3 regions of the Streptomyces sp. NPDC059668 genome follow, and region 2 is predicted to be linked to each of the others. Evidence: riboswitches for the same ligand, from Rfam matches in the RefSeq annotation. Region 2 holds a riboswitch; each other region holds the start of a gene.

Region 1 (7,372 bases), on a different contig from region 2:
TGGCAGGCGGTTAAAGTCCGGAATTCGACGCGGGGCCGACTCCCCGCGGGCAGCGCCCCCTCCCGTGTCCCCCCGCACGGGCGGTTCCCCTCGCGCTTCGGGAGTGCCCCTTGGCCACGGTCGACACCGCACCCGCAGAATCACTCACTCCACCCGTCCAGCGGTCCAGTGCCTCCGCCGCCTCCTACGCCCCGCCGGCCCAGCCGCGCTCCTCGCCCGCGGAGATCCGCGCACCGTTGCCGGCCGCGCGGACCGGCCGCCTGGAGGCCGCGCCCGCGGAGCCGCACCCCACGACCCTGATCGGGTCCGTGCAACGGGCGATGCGTCTCCTGGAGGCCGTCGCCGCGCGTGAGCACGGAGCCCCCGCGAAACAGCTCGCCCGGGAGGCCGGACTCGCGCTGCCCACGGCGTACCACCTGCTGCGCACCCTGGTCCACGAGGGCTATCTGTGCCGGGAGAAGGGTCTGTTCTTCCTCGGTGAGGCAGCCGAGCGGTTGAGCAGCAGCGGAGCCCAGCAGAAACGTCGCAGCACGGTGAGCGACGCGCTCGCCCGGTTCCGGGACTCGATCGGTGCGCCCGTGTACTACGCGGTCTACCGCGACGGCGAGATCGAGGTCATGTGCGTCGCGGCCACCCCAGGGAGTCCGGCGGTGGAGGAGTGGGCCGACTTCAGGGAGACCGGGCACGCCCACGCGATCGGCAAGTGTCTGCTGTCCCAGCTCGACGAGCGGGCCCGCCGGGACCACCTCGACCGCTATCCCGTGCGGTCGCTCACCCCGTACACGGTGCGTGACGAGGCCGGTCTGTTGCGACGTCTGGAGCGGACGGGACGGATGGATCCCGTCACCGAGCGGCAGGAGTACGCGCTGGGGACGGTGTGTGCCGCGCTGCCCATCACCGCGGGGACGACCGCCGCGACGATGGCCATTTCTCTCCCTGTCCACCAGGCCGACCGACTGCTACCGGCGGCACGACAATTGCAAGGTGAGATCGGCAGACTACTGGGGTCACTCGCGATCTCTATCAGCATCTGAAAACTCACTCCTTGTGATCTGTTGTGTACGTTGAGCAAGATTTCAGCAGTGTCAGGGGGACGATTCCTGGCCAGTCGACGGCAAACGACGGGGTAGGCGATGCGCGAGTCGGTACAGGCAGAGGTCATGATGAGCTTCCTCGTGTCGGAGGAGCTGTCCTTCCGCATCCCGGTGGAGCTGCGCTACGAGACCTGTGATCCCTACGCCGTGCGGCTGACCTTCCACTTGCCCGGTGACGCGCCCGTGACCTGGGCCTTCGGGCGGGAGTTGCTGATCGACGGCGTGGGCCGGCCGTGCGGTGACGGCGATGTGCACATCGCGCCCGCCGATCCGGACGCGTTCGGCGAGGTGCTGATCCGGCTTCAGGTGGGCGGTGACCACGCCCTGTTCCGGTCCGGCGCGGCGCCCCTGGTGGCCTTCCTCGACCGCACCGACAAACTCGTACCGCTGGGACAGGAACGCTCCCTCGCGGATTTCGACACCCACCTCGACGAGGCGCTGGACCGCATCCTGGCGGAGGAGCAGAGCGCGGGCTGAAAAAACGACCCGCGCCCCCGTGGAGGAACGCTTCCGCACATCCCTGGGGAAACTCCTCCGCACACCCGTGGCGGGTGCGCGGAGGCCTCAGTGCTTGCGGCGACGGCCCTTGCCGCCCCGCACCGGCCCCCGGCCCCCCGAGGGCTCCTGTACGGGCGCCGGCGGCCCTGTGGCCGCCGTGGGGGCGATCCGGGCCCCGGGACGGTCCGCCGAGACCACCAGGGCCGCCAGCGCGGTGGTGACGGGCACCGAGGCGACCAGACCGATCGAGCCGACCAGGGTGCGCACGATCTCCTCGGCGACCAGTTCGCTGTTGGCGACCGCGCCGACGCTGCTCTGCGCGATCGAGAAGAGCAACAGCAGCGGCAGCGCGGCACCCGCGTACGCCAGGACGAGCGTGTTCACGACCGAGGCGATGTGGTCACGGCCGATCCGGATGCCCGCGCGGTACAGGCCCCGCCAGCCCATGGTGGGATTCGCCTCGTGCAGCTCCCAGACCGCCGAGGTCTGTGTCACCGTCACATCGTCGAGCACACCGAGCGAGCCGATGATCACGCCCGCGAGCAGCAGACCGCTCATGTCGATGGACGGGTACAGGCCGTGGATCAGACCGGTGTTGTCGTCGGTGTTGCCGGTCAGGGCCGCCCAGCCGATGAACACCGAACCGAGTACACCGATCAGCACCAGCGAGAGCAGTGTGCCGAGCACGGCCACCGACGTACGGGCGGACAGACCATGGCACATGTAGAGGGCGATCAGCATGATGGCGCTCGCCCCGACCACCGCCACGACCAGGGGGTTCGCCCCCTCCAGGATGGCGGGCAGGATGAAGAACGTCAGGATGAGGAAACTGACGGCCAGCGCGATCAGTGCCATGAGGCCGCGCATCCGGCCCACCACCACGACGGCCAGTGCGAAGATCCCGGCGAGCAGCGCCATCGGGAACTTCCGGTTCACGTCGGTGACCGAGTACTGCAGATCCTTGGGCGCCGAGGGCTCGTACGCGACCACGACCTTCTCGCCCTGGTGCAACTGCCGTGACTGGTCCGGCTGGACGATCTCCGTGAACGTACGGCCCTTGTCCTTGCCGGTGTCCACCCGGACCGTCGCCTTCTTGCACTCGCCCGTCGCCTGCTGCTGGGCGGAGGAACCCTCGGCGGTGGAGGTGTCGCCGGTCGGGGTCTCCCCCGAGGCGTTCACCGACTTGCAGTCCACCTGGTCGATCTTGGTGACCGTGGCCTGCTGGCTCTGCCGGTCGAAGCCGACACCGGTGCGCTCGTGCGACGGGGCGCCGCCGGGCCAGAGCACCACGAGGCCCACGACGACCGCCGCGGCGAAGGGGATCAGCACGGCCGCGATGACCTTGCGCAGATGCTTGGAGACGGGTGTGGCGGGGCCGTGACTGTGACTGTGCGAGTGCCCTTGCCCGGGAAGGGGGCCCGGTCCGTGCCCGTGCCCCTCCCCCGATCCGTTGGCGCCGCCGGACCCGTCGGTGTCGGCCCATCCGTGCCCACCGCCCGGTCCGTTGGCGTCCCCCGGCCCGTACCCGTGGCCGTCTCCGGAGCCATGGCCGTCGCCGGGGCCGCGCCGCGGCTCGGACGGCGGGAACGGGGGCTGCTGCATCGTGGTCACCGACCGATCATCGCAAGAACGGCGAGGGCCCTCTGTTCACCGCGCCAGACATGACGCTAGCGTGGAAGCACCTTTGCACACGCGGGAGCTCGGAGCACCGGGCTGAGAGGGCGCTGACCTTCGTCTCAGCGATGTTTCACATGAAACATCGGCGGACGGAAGCCGCTGCGTCGACCGCTGAACCTGTTACCGGGTAATGCCGGCGTAGGGAGTAGGTCTCATGACCAACAAGGACGTTCGCACGCCTGCCTCCAGCCAGACGGACGAGCCGTCGGCCGCGTCCCTGGGCGAACAGCCCCCGGGGACCGGGCAGTCCATCGGGTGGCACAAGGCATACGTCGGGGGTTCGCGCCCCGACCTGCGGGTGCCGGTCCGTCAGGTGCACCTCACCAACGGGCGGTCCGTCACGCTGTACGACACCTCCGGCCCGTACACGGATCCGACCGTCGACACGGACGTGCGCAGGGGACTCGCTCCACTGCGCGAGCACTGGATCGTCGCCCGGGGCGACACCGAGGAGTACGCGGGCCGTCCGGTCCGCCCCGAGGACGACGGGATCAAGCACACCGCGCCGCGAGGCGGCCTCCGCAACCTCGACGCGGTCTTCCCGGGCCGTCCGCGCCAGCCGCGCCGGGGTCGCCCCGGAACGGCGGTCACCCAGCTCGGGTACGCACGCCGCGGAGAGATCACACCGGAGATGGAGTTCGTGGCGGTCCGCGAGAACGTCGACCCCGAGGTCGTCCGCGAGGAGATCGCCGCGGGCCGTGCGGTGCTGCCCGCAAACGTCAACCACCCCGAGATCGAGCCGATGATCATCGGCAAGCGGTTCCTGGTGAAGGTCAACGCCAACATCGGCAACTCCGCGGTCACCTCCTCCATCGAGGAAGAGGTCGAGAAGATGACCTGGGCGACCCGCTGGGGCGCCGACACGGTCATGGACCTGTCCACCGGCCGCAACATCCACACCACGCGGGAATGGGTCCTGCGCAACTCCCCCGTCCCCATCGGCACGGTGCCCCTCTACCAGGCACTGGAGAAGGTCGACGGCCGTGCCGAGGAGCTGACCTGGGAGATCTACAAGGACACGGTCATCGAACAGGCCGAACAGGGTGTGGACTACATGACGGTCCACGCGGGCGTGCGACTGCCGTACGTACCGCTCACCGCCAACCGCAAGACCGGCATCGTCTCGCGCGGCGGCTCGATCATGGCGGCCTGGTGCCTGGCCCACCACCGGGAGTCGTTCCTCTACGAGAACTTCGAGGAGCTCTGCGAGATCCTCGCCGCGTACGACGTCACGTACTCGCTCGGCGACGGGCTCCGGCCCGGTTCGATCGCGGACGCCAACGACGCCGCTCAGTTCGCCGAGTTGAGGACGCTCGGGGAACTCAACACGATCGCGAAGCGTTTTCAGGTACAGACGATGATCGAGGGCCCGGGACATGTCCCGATGCACAAGATCAAGGAGAACATCGACCTTCAGCAGGAGATCTGTGATGAAGCTCCGTTCTATACGCTCGGCCCGCTGACGACGGACGTCGCGCCGGCGTACGACCACATCACCTCCGGCATCGGTGCCGCGATGATCGCCTGGTGGGGCACGGCCATGCTCTGCTACGTCACACCCAAGGAGCACCTGGGTCTGCCCAACCGTGACGACGTCAAGACCGGCGTCATCACCTACAAGATCGCGGCCCACGCGGCGGACCTCGCCAAGGGGCACCCGGGCGCGCAGGAATGGGACGACGCGCTGTCCGACGCCCGCTTCGAGTTCCGCTGGGAGGACCAGTTCAATCTGGCCCTCGACCCCGACACGGCACGCGAGTTCCACGACGAGACACTGCCGGCCGAGCCCGCCAAGACGGCGCACTTCTGCTCCATGTGCGGCCCGAAGTTCTGCAGCATGAAGATCAGCCAGAACATCGCCGAGCAGTTCGGTGGTTCCGCGGCCGAGGGAGCCTCGCCCGAGGAGATCGCCGAGGGGATGCTCCAGAAGTCGAAGGAGTTCGCGGCGAGCGGGAACCGGGTGTACCTGCCGTTGGCGGACTGACGCTCCGACGGTCCGTCGAAGGGTGTTCAGGGTCCGGTGGACCCTGGACACCGTCCTCCCCGAAGACCGCGGAGGGGACGGCACCACCCCGTCGGACCGCCACGTGCGGGAGTCCGCCACCACGGACGGCCGGGTTCTGTCGGCAGACTGGGACCATGACATCGACATCCATGAGCAAGGGCGCCAACCTGCCGGTGGCCGTCGGGGCCGTACGGGCCGTGCTCGTCTGGACGGGAGGGGCCGGCGCGCCGGACGCGGACGCCTCGGCCCTGCTGCTCGGTGCGGACGGTCGCGTGCGGGGCGACGGGGACTTCGTCTTCTACAACCAGCCACGGCACGTCTCCGGTGCCGTACGCCACCTGGGCAAGCGACGGGACGCCGGTGTCACGACCGACACGGTCGAGGTGGACCTCCGCTCGCTGGAACCGGGGATCGAGCGGGTCGTGCTGGGCGCCTCGGCCGACGGCGGCACCTTCGGTCAGCTGTCCGGGCTGACGCTGCGGCTGCTCGACGCCGGGACGCAGCGGGAGTTCGCGCGCTTCGAGATGGAGGCGACGACGGAGACGGCGTTCATCGGCGGCGAGTTGTACCGGCGCGGCGGACAGTGGAAGTTCCGGGCGATCGGGCAGGGGTACGCGTCGGGACTCGCCGGACTCGCCACGGACTTCGGCATCAGCGTGGACGAGGAACCAGGCCTCGCCACCTCGGCGCCGGTGGCGCCACCCGTGGTTCCGCCCGCCGCCGTACCGCCCCCTCCGCCCCCGCATGCTCCCCCGGCCCCCGAGATGCCTCCGGCACCCCCGCCACCCCCGACTCTCCCGGCCCCCGCGGCACGTCCGGGCACGGGCGAGGAGCGGCTTCCCGTGGACATGCGCAAGCGGCTCTCCCTGCGCAAGGAGCAGGTGGCGGTCAGCCTGCGGAAGCACGGCGCGCAGGGCGTCACGGCGCGTGTGGTGCTGATCCTGGACGCCTCCGGCTCCATGTCGTTCCTGTACGCGAAGGGCGTCGTGGCGGACGTGGTGGAGCGGATGGCCGCCGTGGCCGCGCAGTTGGACGACGACGGCGCGATGCAGGCGTGGACGTTCGCCTCCCATGCGGCCCGGCTGCCGGACCTGACCCTCGGTGAGTTGCCCGAGTGGCTCAGGCTCCACGTCCGGGTCGGTGAGCTGAGCCTGTTCCGGCGGAGCAGGAAGCCGCGGAAGGGACTGCTGCCGGGGCAGGTGGACATGCGGACGGTCGGCATCCAGAACGAGGAGCAGAAGGCGATCGCCGAGGTGCGTACGTACGTCAGGGAGAATCCGGCCGCCGATCCCACCCTGGTGCTGTTCTTCTCCGACGGAGGGGTCTATCGCAACAACGAGATCGAGCGGCAACTGCGCGAAGCGGTGGAGGAGCCGATCTTCTGGCAGTTCGTGGGCCTGGGCCGGTCCGACTACGGCGTGCTGGAACGGTTCGACACACTGCCGGACCGGCGCGTCGACAACGTCGGTTTCTTCGCCGTGGACGACATCGGCGCCCTCCCGGACCCGGAGCTGTACGACCGGCTGCTCTCCGAGTTCCCCGCCTGGGTCACGGCGGCCCGTCGGCTGGGCATCCTCTGATCCGGTCTGCCGGGCCGGCGGCCCGTACGCGGGCATGCCGGGCACCGATCGGGGCCCGCGCTTCGGCAGGCGCGGGCCCGGTCCTTCTGCCACCCCGGTGTCGGCCCGCCGGGGGTCACTCCGGCTGGTGTTCGGGCCCCCCGAAGTCCGGGCTCGTGAAGTCCGGGCTGGAGAAGCTCGGCCGTGGGCCCGCCGCGGGTCCCCCGTCCGGACTGCTGAACCCCGGCCGGTTGTACCCGAGATGCGGCATGCGGCCGGTCGTGGGCGTCGGTGACGGACGGTCCATCACCGCCGCGCCGGGATCGGCGAGGGCGTGCCGGAGGAACGGCATGATGCCGCGCTCCAGCAGCGCGTCCCGCCAGGCTTCCCTGGCGCGGTCGACCTCCTCGTCGAGCTCGCCGTGCGCCCCCGCCTGGAGCGAGGACGAGCCGTTGCGCAGTGCGGTCAGCAGCAGCCCGACCGCGGCGACCAGTATCGCGGCCGCCGTGACCGCGCCGAAGACCCACCCGGTGGTCAGG
Region 2 (7,372 bases):
GCGAACTCGATGCCAATGGAGCGTACAGCCGCCGGATCGTCTTTGGCTGTGAGGATCCGCTCTTTCAGGACGTCCGGGAACGAAGCGTTACTGAGCTGTGGAAGCCGTTCCAGCATCTTCACACTCGTCACCGGCATGACCTCGGGGATCACCGGTGTCCCGCAGCCCGCCGCTCCCACCCGGTCGCGCAGCCGCAGGTACGACTCGGGCTGGAAGAACATCTGCGTGATCGCGTAGTCCGCGCCGGCGCGGCACTTGTCGACGAAGTGCGTGACGTCCGTGTCCCAGTCGGCGGAGCGCGGATGCATCTCGGGGAAGGCGGCGACGCCGACGCAGAAGTCGCCGGACTCCTTGATGAGACGGACGAGGTCGGCCGCGTAGGTCAGGCCCAGGGGATGCGGGACCCAGTCCCCCATGGGGTCGCCGGGCGGGTCACCGCGGACCGCGAGCATGTTCCGGATCCCCGCGTCCGCGTACTGGCCGATGATGTTGCGCAGCTCGGCCACGGAGTGGTTGACGGCGGTGAGGTGGGCCACCGGCGTGAGGGTGGTGTCGGCGACAATCTGTTCGGTCTCCCTGACCGTGCCGGCACGGGTGGAGCCGCCCGCGCCGTAGGTCACGGAGACGAAGTCGGGGGCGACGGCCTCGACCCGGCGCAGCGCGTTCCACAGGTTCCGCTCGCCCTTGGGGGTCTTCGGCGCGGAGAACTCGAACGAGTACGTCTTCTTGCCGGACGCGAGCATGTCGCTCACGATGCGTGCGCGGTCAGTCCTGGTGGAGGCAGATCCGAGGGCCATACTCGCAGGTTAGCCAGGGGGCGGCGGTCACCCAACCGAACAGCCGAGAATTGTCCGGTTCGTCGGCTTCTTGTCCACCCCTCGGACAGCGGGCGGGACGGCCACCGCCCGGCGGGTCGGCCGGACGGGCCGTGGGCCGGGCCGGCCGCGGGCGGTCAGGCCTGCCGCAGCCGCTTGGCGAACTCCGACGCCGCCGCCCCGGGGTCGTCCGCCCCGGTGATCGCGCGGACGACGACGACACGGCGGGCGCCCGCCTCCAGCACCTCGTCGAGGTTGCCCAGATCGATGCCGCCGATGGCGAACCAGGGGCGGTCGGTGCCCAGCGCGGCGGTGTGGCGGACCAGGTCGAGGCCGGGTGCGTGACGGCCGGGCTTGGTGGGGGTGGGCCAGCAGGGGCCGGTGCAGAAGTAGTCCACACCGTCCTGGACGGCGGCGGCCGAGGCCTCCGCCGCCGCGTGGGTGGAACGGCCCATCAGCACCTGGTCGCCGAGGATGGCGCGGGCCGCGGGGACCGGGAGGTCGCCCTGGCCCAGATGGAGTACGTCGGCGCCGGCCGCGTGGGCGACGTCCGCCCGGTCGTTGACCGCGAGGAGCTTGCCGTGGCGGGCGCAGGCGTCCGCGAAGACCTGGAGGTGCTCCAGTTCCTCGGCCGCCTCCATGCCCTTGTCGCGCAGCTGCACGATGTCGACGCCGTTCGCCAGGACGGCGTCCAGGAACTCGGCGAGGTCGCCCTGGCGGGTGCGCGCGTCCGTGCACAGGTAGACGCGGGCGTCGGCGAGGCGGGCGGCGTTCTCGGGCATGCGTGTGTCCCCCGTGGTGCTGCGGTGCGTACGGACCACGGCGGCCGGGGTGGCCCTGGGCCTGCCGTGGTCCGTACGCCGGACGTGTTGTCGGATCAGACGGCGAGCGCCTGGGCGCGACGCTTCACCTCCGTGCCACGATTCTCGCTCAGCGCCTGCGCGGGGGTGCCGGGCAGGGTCGGGTCGGGGGTGAAGAGCCACTCGAGCATCTCTTCGTCGGAGAAGCCGTCGTCCCGCAGGAGCGTCAGGGTGCCGGTGAGGCCCTTGACGACCTTGTCCTCGTCGACGAAAGCGGCGGGGACGTGCAGCGCGCGGTTCTCACCACGGCGTACGGCGATCAGCTGGCCTTCCTTGACCAGCTGCCGGACGCGGGTCACCTCGACGCCGAACTGTTCGGCGATGTCGGGGAGGGTGAGCCAGGCGGGGACGAGAGCATCGATCTTTGCGTCAATCTCGGTCACGGGACAAGCCTGCCATCCCGGACTGACACTCGGTACCCGAGCGCCGCCCGTCCCGCGTCAGAAGCGCGTGAATACCGCGGAAAGCCTCCGATTTCCGGCACGGCGCGGCATGCACGCGAGGCACCCGGCGCGCGGCCGGACGCATTCCCTCGCCCGACCCCGTGGCACCCGACCCCGCGGCGCCCGGCCTGCTGGCACTCGGCCGTCCGGCCGCCGTCGCCGCCCGGCGGGGCGCCCGGCGGGCCGGCCCCACCCTTCGCGTCGCGCACCCGCCCAGCCGAGTGACGGCCTTCAGCCCGTGGCGTCCTTCAGCGGACGTGAGTGGTCCGAAAGGATCTCCGGGTCCAGTGGCATGCCCGCCTCGATCAGGCGGCGGCCCTGGGCGAGGTCCCGGGGGCGCCCCACCGCCAGAAGGGCGACGAGGCGGGAGTCGCGCAGCCAGCAGACCGTCCAGGCGGCGCCCGCGGGGTCACCGCGCCAGACGGTCGTGTCGGCGGGCGCGTGATGGCCGACGTACTGGACGAAACGGCCGAACTGCTCGGACCAGAAGTACGGGACCGGGTCGTACGCCACCGGGGCCTCGCCGATGATGTTCGCGGCCACCGTGCGCGGTCCCTGCAGGGCGTTGTCCCAGTGGTGGACGAGGAGGCGCTCCTCGTACCGGCCCGAGGGGAAGGACGCGCAGTCGCCGACCGCGTAGACGTCCGGCACGGAGGTGCGCAGGTGGTTGTCGGCCACGACCTCGCGGTGGGCTCCGAGCTCGATGCCCGAACCGGCCAGCCAGGCGGTGGCGGGCCGGGCACCGATGCCGACGACCACGGCGCCCGCGGGCACCCGGGACCCGTCGTCGAGCACCACGGCGCCGGGCTCGACGCTCTCCACGCGCGCGTGGGTGCGCAGCGAGGCCCCGCTGTCCGCGTACCAGGCGGCCATCGGCGCGGCCACCTCGGCGGGCAGTGCCCCGGCCAGCGGCCGGTCGGCGGCCTCGACGACCGTCACCGCGCACCCGGCCTCGCGTGCCGCCGTGGCGAACTCGGCGCCGATCCAGCCCGCCCCGACCACCACGATGTCGTGCTGCCGCGCGAGCACCGGGCGCAGCCGTTCGGCGTCGTCGAGGGTGCGCAGCAGATGGACGCCGGGCATGCCCTCCGCGCCGGGGAGCTGGATCGGTTCCGCGCCGGTCGCCAGGACCAGGAGGTCGTAGCGCACCTGTCCCGCGGCGGTGTCCAGTTCATGGTCCCCGGGGCGCAGGGCGAGCGCCTCGCAGCCGAGCTTCAGTTCGATGCCCAGTGCCTCGAAGTCGATGTCGAAGGCGGAGTGCTCGGCCTTGCCCAGCAGTACCGCCTTGGACAACGGCGGCCGGTCGTAGGGCTGGTGCGGCTCGGCGCCGATCAGTGTCACGTCGCCGGTGAAGCCCTGTTCGCGCAGGGCGACCGCGGTCTGCACACCGGCCATGCCCGCGCCCGCGATGACGACCCGGCGTGCCGTCGGCCCCTGCGTCTGCCCCTGCGTCTGCTCGCTCACCTGATCACCATAGACAACTGACAATCCGTCAGTCAGCGGACGTGCTCGGTGACCTGTTCCACAATGCGTCCCGGTGTCAGCCGGTCCGTCCGGTGGGCGGGGTCCCGGCCGCGTGTCAGATCTGTTCCACCACGCTCGTCCCGCCGCCCGCCCGCGACTCCCATTCCCAGGTCTCCTCCAGCCGCACCCGGCCGTCGGAGAGCTCCACCACGACGGACACGCAGTGGCCGCCGGAGGTCGTGCCGTCCCGTCCCAGCTGTACGTACCGGAAGTCGAGGCGGTCGCCCTCCCGGGTCCCCACGAGACGGCCGCGGACGACGTCCCCGCCCGCGTACTCGGCCCAGACACCGCCGTTCTCCTCGTGGTACGTGAACCGGGTCGCGGTCCCCACCTGGCCCGGTGCCTGGTCGGCGACGGGGGCGAGGACGAGGCCGTCGAGCGAACGGGCCATGGGCGGAGGCTCCCTTACTGAGTCGTGCGGCGGCGGGCTAGGGTGGTCAACGTAGAGCACTCGCGGGAGCCCGGACGCACCGGGCTGAGAGGGAGGCTGGCGGCCTCCGACCGTACGAACCTGATCCGGGTCATGCCGGCGAAGGGAGGGGCTGGACGCCCATGTCGCGTACACCGGCGGAGAGGTCCGTCACGTCCGACGTCCTGGTGGTCGGGGGCGGGATCATCGGGCTGGTCACGGCCTGGCGGGCCGCGCAGCGCGGGTTCTCCACGGCGGTCGTGGACCCGGAGCCCGGCGGCGGGGCCGCGCAGGTCGCCGCGGGAATGCTCGCGGCCGTCACCGAACTGCACTACGGCGAGCAGACCCTGCTGGGTCTGAACCTCGCCTCCGCGCGCCGCTATCCGGACTTCGTCGCCGAGCTCACCGAGGCGACGGGCCAGGACCTCGGCTACCGCCGGTGCGGCACGCTGGCCGTCGCCCTGGACTCCGACGACCGCGCCCATCTGCGGGAACTGCACGCGCTGCAGAACCGTTCGGGGCTCGACTCGGAGTGGCTCAGCGGCCGCGAGTGCCGCCGGCTGGAGCCGATGCTCGCGCCCGGTGTCCGTGGCGGTCTGCGCGTCGACGGCGACCATCAGATCGACCCGCGCCGCCTCGCGAAGGCCCTGGTCACGGCGTGCGAGCGGGCCGGGGTGGTGTTCCACCGGACCTGGGCGGAGCGGCTGACGGTGGTCCGGGAGCGGGCCACCGGGATCGTCACCACGGGCGGCGACGTGCTGGGGGCGACGCAGGTGGTGCTGGCCGCGGGCAGTCTCAGCGCGAGGCTCAAGGGCGTGCCCGACGACGTGCGGCCGCCCGTGCGCCCGGTGAAGGGGCAGGTGCTGAGGCTGACCGTGCCGAAGCGGTACGCGCCCTTCCTGAGCCGCACCGTGCGCGCCGTGGTCCGCGGCGGCCAGGTCTATCTGGTGCCGCGCGAGAGCGGCGAGCTCGTCGTCGGCGCGACCAGCGAGGAGCTGGGCTGGGACACCACCGTGACCGCGGGCGGGGTGTACGAACTGCTGCGCGACGCCCATGAGCTGGTGCCAGGGATCACCGAACTGCCGCTCACCGAGACACGGGCCGGACTGCGCCCCGGCTCCCCCGACAACGCCCCGCTGCTCGGCCCGACCGGGCTCGACGGACTGCTGCTGGCCACCGGCCACCACCGCAACGGCGTGCTGCTCACCCCCGTCACCGGAGACGTCATGGCGCACGTCCTCACCTCGGGGGAGCTCCCCGAGGAAGCGCGTCCCTTCACACCCCACCGGTTCAGCCCGACACGCACGGAGCAGCCCGTATGAACATCCTCGTCAACGGCGAGCACCGGCTCGTCGCCGCGGACACCGCCCTCGACACGCTCGTCGCCACCCTCACCGCGGCGCCCTCCGGTGTCGCCGCCGCGCTGAACGAGACCGTCGTCCCGCGCACCCGGTGGTCGTCCACGTCCCTGCGCGAGGGCGACCGCGTCGAAGTCCTCACCGCTGTCCAAGGAGGCTGACCATGGCCGACGATCCGTTCGTCCTCGGAGGGATGTCCCTCTCCTCCCGGCTGATCATGGGGACGGGGGGTGCGCCCAGCCTCGACGTGCTGGAACGCTCGCTGGTGGCGTCCGGGACGGAGCTGACGACGGTCGCGATGCGCCGGGTGGATCCCACGGCGCACGGCTCCGTCCTGTCCGTGCTCGACCGGCTCGGCATCCGGGTGCTGCCGAACACGGCGGGGTGCTTCACCGCGGGCGAGGCCGTGCTGACCGCGCGGCTCGCACGGGAGGCGCTCGGCACCGACCTGGTCAAGCTGGAGGTCATCGCCGACGAGCGCACCCTGCTGCCCGACCCGATCGAGCTGCTCGACGCCGCGGAGACGCTGGTCGACGACGGGTTCACGGTGCTGCCGTACACGAACGACGACCCCGTGCTCGCACGGAAGCTGGAGGACGTCGGGTGCGCGGCGGTCATGCCGCTCGGCTCACCCATCGGCTCGGGCCTGGGGATCCGCAACCCGCACAACTTCGAGCTGATCGTGGAGCACGCGCGCGTGCCGGTGATCCTCGACGCGGGGGCCGGTACGGCGTCGGACGCGGCGCTGGCGATGGAGCTGGGGTGTGCCGGGGTGATGCTCGCCTCGGCCGTGACGCGGGCGCAGGAGCCGGTGCTGATGGCGGAGGGCATGAGGCATGCCGTGGAGGCGGGGCGTCTGGCGCGACGTGCCGGGCGGATTCCGCGGCGGCACTTCGCCTCGGCGTCCTCTCCCGCGGAGGGACTGGCGCGGCTGGATCCGGAGCGGCCTGCCTTCTAGGGCGGGTCCTCACGAGCACCTCCCGTCGGTCGCGCGCGGCTGTTTCCGGCCAGGCGGAACGAGCGGGGCCCGGGGTGGGGGGCCCGCCGTCGGCGGAGCGCCCCGCGTCACCTCTTCGGCGCGATGTGCGTCACAGGTCGGCTGCAGTCCCGCCCCGGTACGGACCGGAAAGGTGGGGGCCGGCGGCGACGGCTCGTAGACTCGCCTGCGTGGATACGACCCTTCAGGACCCGCTTGTCGGGCAGATGCTCGACGGCCGCTATCGCGTCGACGCCCGGATCGCGGTCGGCGGGATGGCCACGGTCTACAGGGCCCTGGACACGCGCCTGGACCGTGTGCTCGCGCTCAAGGTGATGCACCCGACGCTGGCCGCCGACGTCTCGTTCGTCGAGCGGTTCATACGTGAGGCCAAGTCGGTGGCCCGGCTCGCCCACCCCAACGTGGTGCAGGTCTTCGACCAGGGGGCGGACGGGTCGTACGTCTATCTGGCCATGGAGTACGTGGCGGGATGCACCCTGCGCGACGTGCTGCGCGAGCGCGGGGCGCTCCAGCCGCGGGCCGCGCTGGACGTCCTGGAGCCGGTGCTCGCCGCGCTCGGCGCCGCGCACCGCGCCGGGTTCGTGCACCGCGACATGAAGCCGGAGAACGTCCTGATAGGGGACGACGGCCGGGTCAAGGTGGCGGATTTCGGCCTCGTACGGGCCGTGGACACCGTCACGCAGACGACGGGGTCCGTCCTCGGCACGGTGTCGTATCTCGCACCCGAGCAGATCGAGCACGGCAGCGCCGACGCCCGAGTGGACGTGTACGCCTGTGGAGTCGTCCTCTACGAGATGCTCACGGGTGGCAAGCCGCACTCCGGTGACTCCCCCGCCCAGGTGCTCTACCAGCATCTGCACGCGGACGTGCCGCCGCCGTCGGCCGCCGTGCCGGGCATGCCCTTCGCGCTCGACCGGCTGGTCGCCGCGGCCACCGCCCGCGACCCCGGGATGCGCCCGCACGACG
Region 3 (7,372 bases), on a different contig from region 2:
CGTCCCGACGGCGCGCGGCGCGGTCATGGTGACGCGTGGGCGCCCGGGAGGTGGCCGGAGGTCCGGCCCCCTGCGGACTACTCCCCGAGCACGACGACCTCTGCCTCGTCGAACGCCACCGCGACCTGGTCGCCGGGCGCGGGCGCCTCCCGCAGCGCGCACGCCGCCTCCAGCGGCGGCGCGCCCTCCGGCTGGAGACGGACGGCGACATGGGTGCCCCGGAAGGTGCGTGCGGCCACGGTGCAGGGCAGCCCTTCCCCGGCGGCGACCAGCCGTACGCCCGCGGGCCGCACCAGCAGCGCGCCGGGACCCTGCGGGGTGCCCTCCGGAACCGGGAGCTTCCCCCAGGGCGTGTCCGCCACCCGGCCGGTCACCGTCGCGCCGACGACGTTGTCGAAGCCGAGGAAGCGTGCCACGAACTCGTCCGCCGGGTGCTGCCAGACCTCAAGTGGCGTACCGGACTGGGCGATCCGTCCGTCGCGCATCACCACGACCCGGTCGGCCAGCGCGAACGCCTCGCCCTGGTCGTGCGTGACCGCGAGCACGGTCGTACCCAACTGCCCGAAGAGTTGCCGGAGTTCGACGACCAGCCGTTCGCGCAGCGAGCGGTCGAGCTGGCCGAGCGGTTCGTCGAGCATCAGCAGCCGGGGGCGCGGGGCGAGGGCACGGGCCAGCGCGACCCGCTGCTGCTCGCCTCCGGACAGGGCCGCGACGGCCCGGGAGGCGGCGCCGGGCAGCCCGACCAGGTCCAGCAACTCCCCTACACGCAGCGCCTGTTGTTTCTTCGACGCCCCGTGCATCCGGAGCCCGAAGGCGACGTTGCCGCCCACGTCGCGCTGCGGGAAGAGCTGGTGGTCCTGGAACATCAGCCCGACGCCGCGGCGGTGCGCGGGCACCCCCGCCTGGTCGTGGCCGGCCAGCAGCACACGGCCCGCGTCGAGGGGCTGGAGTCCGGCCACCGCCCGCAGCAGCGTGGACTTGCCACTGCCGCTCGGCCCGAGCACGCACACGATCTCGTGCTCGGCGACCGCCAGTTCGACGGCGTCCAGCACCGGCCGGCCGCCGAAGCGCACGGTCGCCGCCTCGACGGAGAGCAGGACGTCCGGCGCCCGCACCCCCCGGCTCGCGGTCGCACCGGCATCCGGCGCCCTGCCGGTCGTGACGGTCGTGACGGTGACGGGCTTCGCCATCAGAACTCCCCTGTCCGGTCGGTCCGTATGCGCTCCAACAGCAGCAGCGCCACCGCGCACACCACCATCAAGATCGTCGAAAGGGCCATCGCCTGCCCGTAGTTGAGGTCCCCGGCGCGCCCGAGCAGCCGCGCCACCGCGACCGGCAGCGTCGGGTTGTCGGGGCGCGCGATGAAGACCGTCGCCCCGAACTCACCCAGTGACACGGCGAAGGCGAACCCCGCCGCGATGAGCAGCGCCCGCCGCACCATCGGCAGGTCGACCTCGCGCCACACCCGCCACGGCGACGCCCCGAGCACCGACGCCGCTTCCCGCAGCCGTCCGTCCACGGCCCGCAGCACGGGCAGCATCGTCCGTACGACGAAGGGGACGCCCACCAGCGCCTGCGCGAGCGGCACCAGGATCCAGCTGCTCCTGAGGTCGAGCGGTGGCTCGTCCAGCGCGATCAGGAATCCGAAGCCGACGGTCACGGCGGACACACCGAGCGGCAGCATCAGCAGCGCGTCGAACCCCCGTACGAGGCGACCGGTGTGGCCGGTGAGAGCGGCGGCCGCCAGACCTCCGACGACCACGGCGATCGCGGTGGCGGCGAGCGCGTACTCCAGCGAGTTGCCGATCGCCTCGATCGGGGCCACCAGGAAGATGCCGCCGTCGTCGGAGGCCAGCGCCCTGTAGTAGCCGAATCCGAAGCCGCCGGGGGTGTCCAGGGAGCGCTGGACCAGCACGCCGAGCGGCAGCACGAGCAGGACCGCGATGCTCGCGAGCACTCCCGTGAGCAGCGCCCACTGCCCGGCCCCGCGCGGCCGGCGGGCCGTCGTCTCCGGGGCCACCAGACGCAGGGCGGTCTCGCGGCGGCGTACGGTCCCGGCGTGGACGGCGAGGATCGCGCCCACGGCCACGAACTGGATGATCGTCAGCACCGCCGCCGTGGCGAGGTCGAAGATCTCCGAGGTCTGCCGGTAGATCTCGACCTCGAGGGTGGAGAAGGTGGGGCCGCCGAGGATCTGGACCACCCCGAACGAGGTGAAGGTGAAGAGGAAGACCATGAGCGCCGCGGCGGCCACGGCCGGACCCAGGGCCGGGAGCGTCACCGTGCGCCAGGCCGCGAACCGGGAGGCGCCGAGCATGCGCGCGGCCTCCTCCTGGCGCGGGTCGAGCTGGGACCAGAGCCCGCCGACCGTGCGGACGACCACCGCGTAGTTGAAGAAGACGTGCGCGAGCAGGATCGCCCAGACGGTGGTGTCGAGCCGAACTCCCCACAGGCCGTCCAGGAGTCCGCCGCGGCCGATCAGCGCCAGGAACGCCGTACCGACGACTACGGTGGGCAGCACGAACGGGACGGTCACCACCGCGCGCAGCACCTGCTTGCCCCGGAAGTCGAAGCGCGCGAGGACATACGCGCCGGGCAGCGCGATCAGCAGCGTCAGCGCTGTCGAGGCGAGCGCCTGCCAGGTGGTGAACCACAGCACGTGCCGGATGTCGGACCGGCCGAGCACCTCGGCGATCCGCCCGAGCCGCCAGGTCCCGTCGATCCTGAGGCCGCGGGTCACGATCGCCGCGACGGGATAGGCGAAGAAGACGCCGAAGAACACGACCGGCGGGGCCATGAGCCACAGCCGCGTCGCGCTCCGGCGCCTCCTGGGCGCCGCCTCGGCTACTTCAGTACGAGCGAGGTCCACGACTTGACCCACTGGTCACGGTTCTTGGCGATCTCGGCCGGGGCCAGGGTCTCGGGGTGCTCGGCCTGCGGGCCGAACTTCACGAACGCCTCGGGCACCTTGGCGGTCTCACGGACCGGGTACACGAACATGTTCAGCGGCATGTCCTGCTGGAACCTGAGGCTGATCAGGAAGTCGAGGAGCGCCTTGCCGCCCTTCGTGTTCCTCGCGTTGCTCAGCAGTCCCGCGTACTCGACCTGACGGAAGCAGGTGCCGCTCGCGACACCGGTCGGCGCGGTCTTCGGCTTCGGGTCGGCGTAGATCACCTCGGCGGGCGGGGAGGAGGCGTAGGAGACCACCAGCGGCCGGTCGGCCTTGGCCTTCCTGCCGCCCGCGGACCCCGAGAACTCGTCGTTGTAGGCCTGCTCCCAGCCGTCGACCACCTTCACGCCGTTGGCCTTGAGCTTCTTCCAGTAGCCCTGCCACCCGCTGTCCCCGTACTTCGCGGCGGTCCCGAGCAGGAAACCGAGGCCGGGCGAGGACGTGGACGCGTTCTCGGTGACGAGCAGGTTCTTGTACGCGGGCTTGACCAGGTCGTCGAAGGAGGTGGGCGGGGCCAGCTCGTGCTCGCTGAAGTAGGCCTTGTCGTAGTTGACGCAGATGTCGCCGGAGTCGATGGGCGTGACCCGGTGCTTCTCCTGGTCGACCCGGTAGCGCTGGGCGATCTGGTCGGAGCCCTTGGGCTCGTACGGCTGGAACAGGCCGTTGTCGAGCGCGCGGGAGAGCAGGGTGTTGTCGACGCCGAAGAAGACGTCGCCTTGCGGGTTGTCCTTGGTCAGGACGGCCTTGTTGACGGCCTGGCCGGCGTCGCCGTCCTTGAGGATCCTGACCTTGTAGCCGGACTCCTGCTCGAAGGCGTGCAGCACGCTCTTGGAGTAGGCGAAGGAGTCGTGGCTGACGAGGGTCACGGTCCCGGAGTCGGCGGCCTCGCCGCCGGAGCCGGACGAGCCGCACGCGGACAGCGTGACGAGGCCCACCGCGACGACCACGGCCGCGGTCGTCCTCCTCTTGCTCTTGGTGCTCACTGAATTCCTCCTGGGCTGACCAGGAAGAGACGCGGCCCTGCCCGGGAACTCGGCGGTTCCCGGGCAGGGCGCAACAGCTTGAGTGATGCCCGAACTTCCTACCCAGAATGACCTGGGCGAGGTTCAGAGGGTCTGCGGCCCACCGGTTGGTCCGGCTGCCGCACTCTCAGCGCTGTGGCGCTCCCCTGTCGGAATATGAAGATGTCGGAATATGAAAATGTAGGTGCCGGGTCAGACTACCGCTCGGTCGCCGCGAGCTGGCCGCACGCCCCGTCGATCTCCTGGCCCCGGGTGTCCCGGACGGTGACCGGTACGCCGTGGGCCGCGATGGCCTCGACGAACGCCTTCTCGTCCTCGGGCCGCGAGGCGGTCCACTTCGAGCCGGGGGTCGGGTTCAGCGGGATGAGGTTGACGTGCACGGGCTTGCCCTTGAGCAGCCGCCCGAGCCGGTCACCGCGCCACGCCTGGTCGTTGATGTCCCGGATGAGGGCGTACTCGATGGAGAGCCTGCGCCCCGACTTGGCCGCGTACTCCCAGCCCGCGTCGAGCACCTCCCGCACCTTCCACCGCGTGTTGACGGGGACGAGGGTGTCGCGCAGCTCGTCGTCCGGCGCGTGCAGGGAGATGGCGAGACGGCACTTGAAGCCCTCGTCAGAGAACCGGTGGATGGCCGGCACCAGTCCGACCGTCGACACGGTGATGCCGCGCTGGGAGAGTCCGACGCCGTCCGGCTCGGGGTCGGTGAGCGCGCGGATGGCGCCCACGACCCGCTTGTAGTTGGCGAGCGGCTCGCCCATCCCCATGAAGACGATGTTGCTCAGCCGCGCCGGGCCTCCGGGGATCTCCCCGTCCCGCAGCGCGCGCATGCCGTCCACGATCTGGTGCACGATCTCGCCGGTCGACAGGTTCCGGTCGAGTCCGGCCTGGCCGGTGGCGCAGAACGGGCAGTTCATCCCGCAGCCCGCCTGGGAGCTGATGCACATGGTCACCCGGTCCGGGTAGCGCATCAGCACGGACTCGACGAGCGTGCCGTCGAAGAGCCGCCACAGGGTCTTGCGGGTGGTGTCCTGGTCGGTCGACAGATGCCGCACGACGGTCATCAGCTCGGGAAGCAGCGCTTCCTGGAGCTTCCCGCGCGCGGCGGCCGGGATGTCCGTCCATTCCGCGGGGTCGTGCGCGAACCGGGCGAAGTAGTGCTGCGAGAGCTGCTTGGCGCGAAACGGCTTCTCCCCGATCGCGGCAACGGCCTCTTTACGCTCGGCGGGCGTGAGGTCGGCAAGGTGCCGCGGCGGCTTCTTGGCTGCGCGGGGGGCGACGAATGTGAGTTCTCCGGGCTTCGGCATAACCCTTCCAGTGTCGCAGATCAACACGACCGGCCCGGGCCGGAACGGGGTGGGGGTGGTCACCCGCGGGCGGTCGCCGTCGGATTCGGTCGGCCTCGGTCGATCTCGGTCGTCCTCACGTACGAAGAGGGGCCCGGCGCCCTGTGGACGACGGACCCCTCACTCGTGGAACGCGGGTCAGCTGGACCCTACGAAGAGCACCAACAGGAGCCAGACCACGGGGGCCGTCGGCAGCAGGGAGTCAAGGCGGTCCATGATGCCGCCGTGGCCCGGCAGCAGTGTGCCCATGTCCTTGATGCCGAGGTCCCGCTTGATCATGGATTCGCCGAGGTCGCCGAGGGTGGCGGTGGCCGCGACCGCGAGGCCGATGATGAGGCCCTGCCACCAGGTGCCGTCCTCGATCAGGAACTGCAGACACAGCGCGCCCCCGACCATCGCGAAGGCGACCGCTCCGACCAGGCCCTCACGGGTCTTGCCGGGGCTGATGCGGGGCGCGAGCTTGTGCTTGCCGAAGCGCCAGCCGATCGCGTACGCGCCGGTGTCGCTGACGACCGTCAGGAGCAGGAACGTCAGGACGCGGCGCGGGCCGTCGTCCGCGGTCAGCATCATCGCCACGAAGGTCGCCAGGAACGGCACGTAGAAGGCCGCGAAGACCCCCGCCGTGACGTCCTTGAGGTATCCCTCGGGCGGTTCCGTCATCCGCCAGACCAGCACCGCCAGCGCGGTGAGTGCCATCGCCACCCACGCGCCCTCGGCACCCCGCACGTAGCCGGCGACGACCATGGCCGCACCGCCCACCGCCAGGGGCACGAGCGGCGCCTTGATGCCCTTGCGTTCCTCCAGCCGCGAGGTGAGCTCCCACAGCCCCACCACCACGGCGACGGCGACCACGCCGACGAAGACGGCCTTGACGACGAACAACGACGCGACGATCACCGCACCGAGCCCGACACCCACCCCTATCGCAGCACCCAGGTCGCGGCCTGCACTCTTCTTCGGTGCGGGGGCGGGCGATGGGGTGGCGCTGGGCATGGGCTCCTGCGGCTTCTGCGGCGGGTGCCCGTAGGACCCCGCCGACTGTGTGTCGTCGCGGACCGGGGGGCCGCTCAGCCGAGCGGCCCCCCGGTCGTCATCCTGGTCTCCGCTGTGCGCGGGTCCGTCGGGCACGATGGGCATGGGGCGAGTGTGCTGCGCGTCATGCGCATCGTACGCGGGACCCGCCGGGCCTGCCCCCTGGGCAGACCCCTGGTCGGAGGGCCCCCAGTACCCGGCTTGCGGCGGAGCCCCCCAGGAAGAGTCGTTCATCAGACCTCGAGCAGCTCCGCTTCCTTGTGCTTCAGGAGCTCGTCCACCTGGGCGACGTACTTCGCGGTGGTGTCGTCGAGCTCCTTCTCCGCACGGCGGCCCTCGTCCTCGCCGACCTCGCCATCCTTGATCAGCTTGTCGATGGTCTCCTTCGCCTTGCGGCGCACGGAGCGGATCGAGATCTTGGCGTCCTCGCCCTTGGTCTTGGCGACCTTGATGAACTCCTTGCGGCGCTCCTGGGTCAGCTCGGGGAACACCACGCGGATGATGCTGCCGTCATTGCTCGGGTTGACACCCAGGTCGGAGTCGCGGATCGCCTGTTCGATGTTGCGCAGCGCGCTCTTGTCGAACGGGGTGACGACGGCCATGCGCGGTTCGGGGACCGCGAACGAGGCCAGCTGGTTGATCGGCGTCAGCGCGCCGTAGTAGTCGGCCACGATCTTGTTGAACATCGCCGGGTGCGCACGGCCGGTGCGGATCGCGGCGAAGTCCTCCTTGGCGACCACGACGGCCTTCTCCATCTTCTCCTCGGCCTCGAGGAGGGTCTCTTCGATCACCACTTGCTCCTGCGTGTCTTGAGTAGGCCCGGCAGCTGTTCCTCGTCGGGGTGGCAGCCGGCTGCGTCGCGTCTTGTTCCTGCACGGTTCCGGACCGGCAGGACATTGTCCATCCCCCGGTCAGGGTCCGTCCCGGGTCAGGCCCGGCCGCTTGGGTCACCCACGAGTGTGCCGATCTTCTCACCCTTGACGGCGCGCGCGATATTGCCCTCCGCCAGGAGCTCGAAGACCAGG

The links. Region 2 has a riboswitch for thiamine pyrophosphate ahead of thiO (glycine oxidase ThiO). Riboswitches for the same ligand answer to the same signal wherever they lie in the genome.
Region 1: linked by a shared signal. The riboswitch ahead of thiC (phosphomethylpyrimidine synthase ThiC) and the one ahead of thiO (glycine oxidase ThiO) in region 2 are both predicted to bind thiamine pyrophosphate.
Region 3: linked by a shared signal. The riboswitch ahead of ACFV2J_RS22295 (thiamine ABC transporter substrate binding subunit) and the one ahead of thiO (glycine oxidase ThiO) in region 2 are both predicted to bind thiamine pyrophosphate.

What each region holds. Positions count from the first base shown of each region.
Region 1 covers NZ_JBHWEL010000006.1:120,511-127,882, reverse strand. Annotated here, with positions in the region: gene ACFV2J_RS07445 (IclR family transcriptional regulator) at 237-1,034, shown strand; gene ACFV2J_RS07440 (SsgA family sporulation/cell division regulator) at 1,134-1,571, shown strand; gene ACFV2J_RS07435 (YibE/F family protein) at 1,659-3,203, opposite strand; TPP riboswitch at 3,275-3,431, shown strand; gene thiC (phosphomethylpyrimidine synthase ThiC) at 3,424-5,253, shown strand; gene ACFV2J_RS07425 (VWA domain-containing protein) at 5,409-6,854, shown strand; gene ACFV2J_RS07420 (hypothetical protein) at 6,970-7,372, opposite strand, start outside.
Region 2 covers NZ_JBHWEL010000057.1:35,202-42,573, reverse strand. Annotated here, with positions in the region: gene metF (methylenetetrahydrofolate reductase [NAD(P)H]) at 1-797, opposite strand, end outside; gene thiE (thiamine phosphate synthase) at 953-1,597, opposite strand; gene ACFV2J_RS31175 (Rv2175c family DNA-binding protein) at 1,693-2,058, opposite strand; gene ACFV2J_RS31170 (NAD(P)/FAD-dependent oxidoreductase) at 2,350-3,582, opposite strand; gene ACFV2J_RS31165 (hypothetical protein) at 3,698-4,033, opposite strand; TPP riboswitch at 4,086-4,197, shown strand; gene thiO (glycine oxidase ThiO) at 4,195-5,373, shown strand; gene thiS (sulfur carrier protein ThiS) at 5,370-5,570, shown strand; gene ACFV2J_RS31150 (thiazole synthase) at 5,573-6,367, shown strand; gene pknB (Stk1 family PASTA domain-containing Ser/Thr kinase) at 6,577-7,372, shown strand, end outside.
Region 3 covers NZ_JBHWEL010000030.1:57,951-65,322, reverse strand. Annotated here, with positions in the region: gene ACFV2J_RS22305 (ABC transporter ATP-binding protein) at 78-1,190, opposite strand; gene ACFV2J_RS22300 (ABC transporter permease) at 1,190-2,869, opposite strand; gene ACFV2J_RS22295 (thiamine ABC transporter substrate binding subunit) at 2,845-3,933, opposite strand; TPP riboswitch at 4,011-4,130, opposite strand; gene rlmN (23S rRNA (adenine(2503)-C(2))-methyltransferase RlmN) at 4,170-5,276, opposite strand; gene ACFV2J_RS22285 (phosphatidate cytidylyltransferase) at 5,454-6,581, opposite strand; gene frr (ribosome recycling factor) at 6,581-7,138, opposite strand; gene pyrH (UMP kinase) at 7,276-7,372, opposite strand, start outside.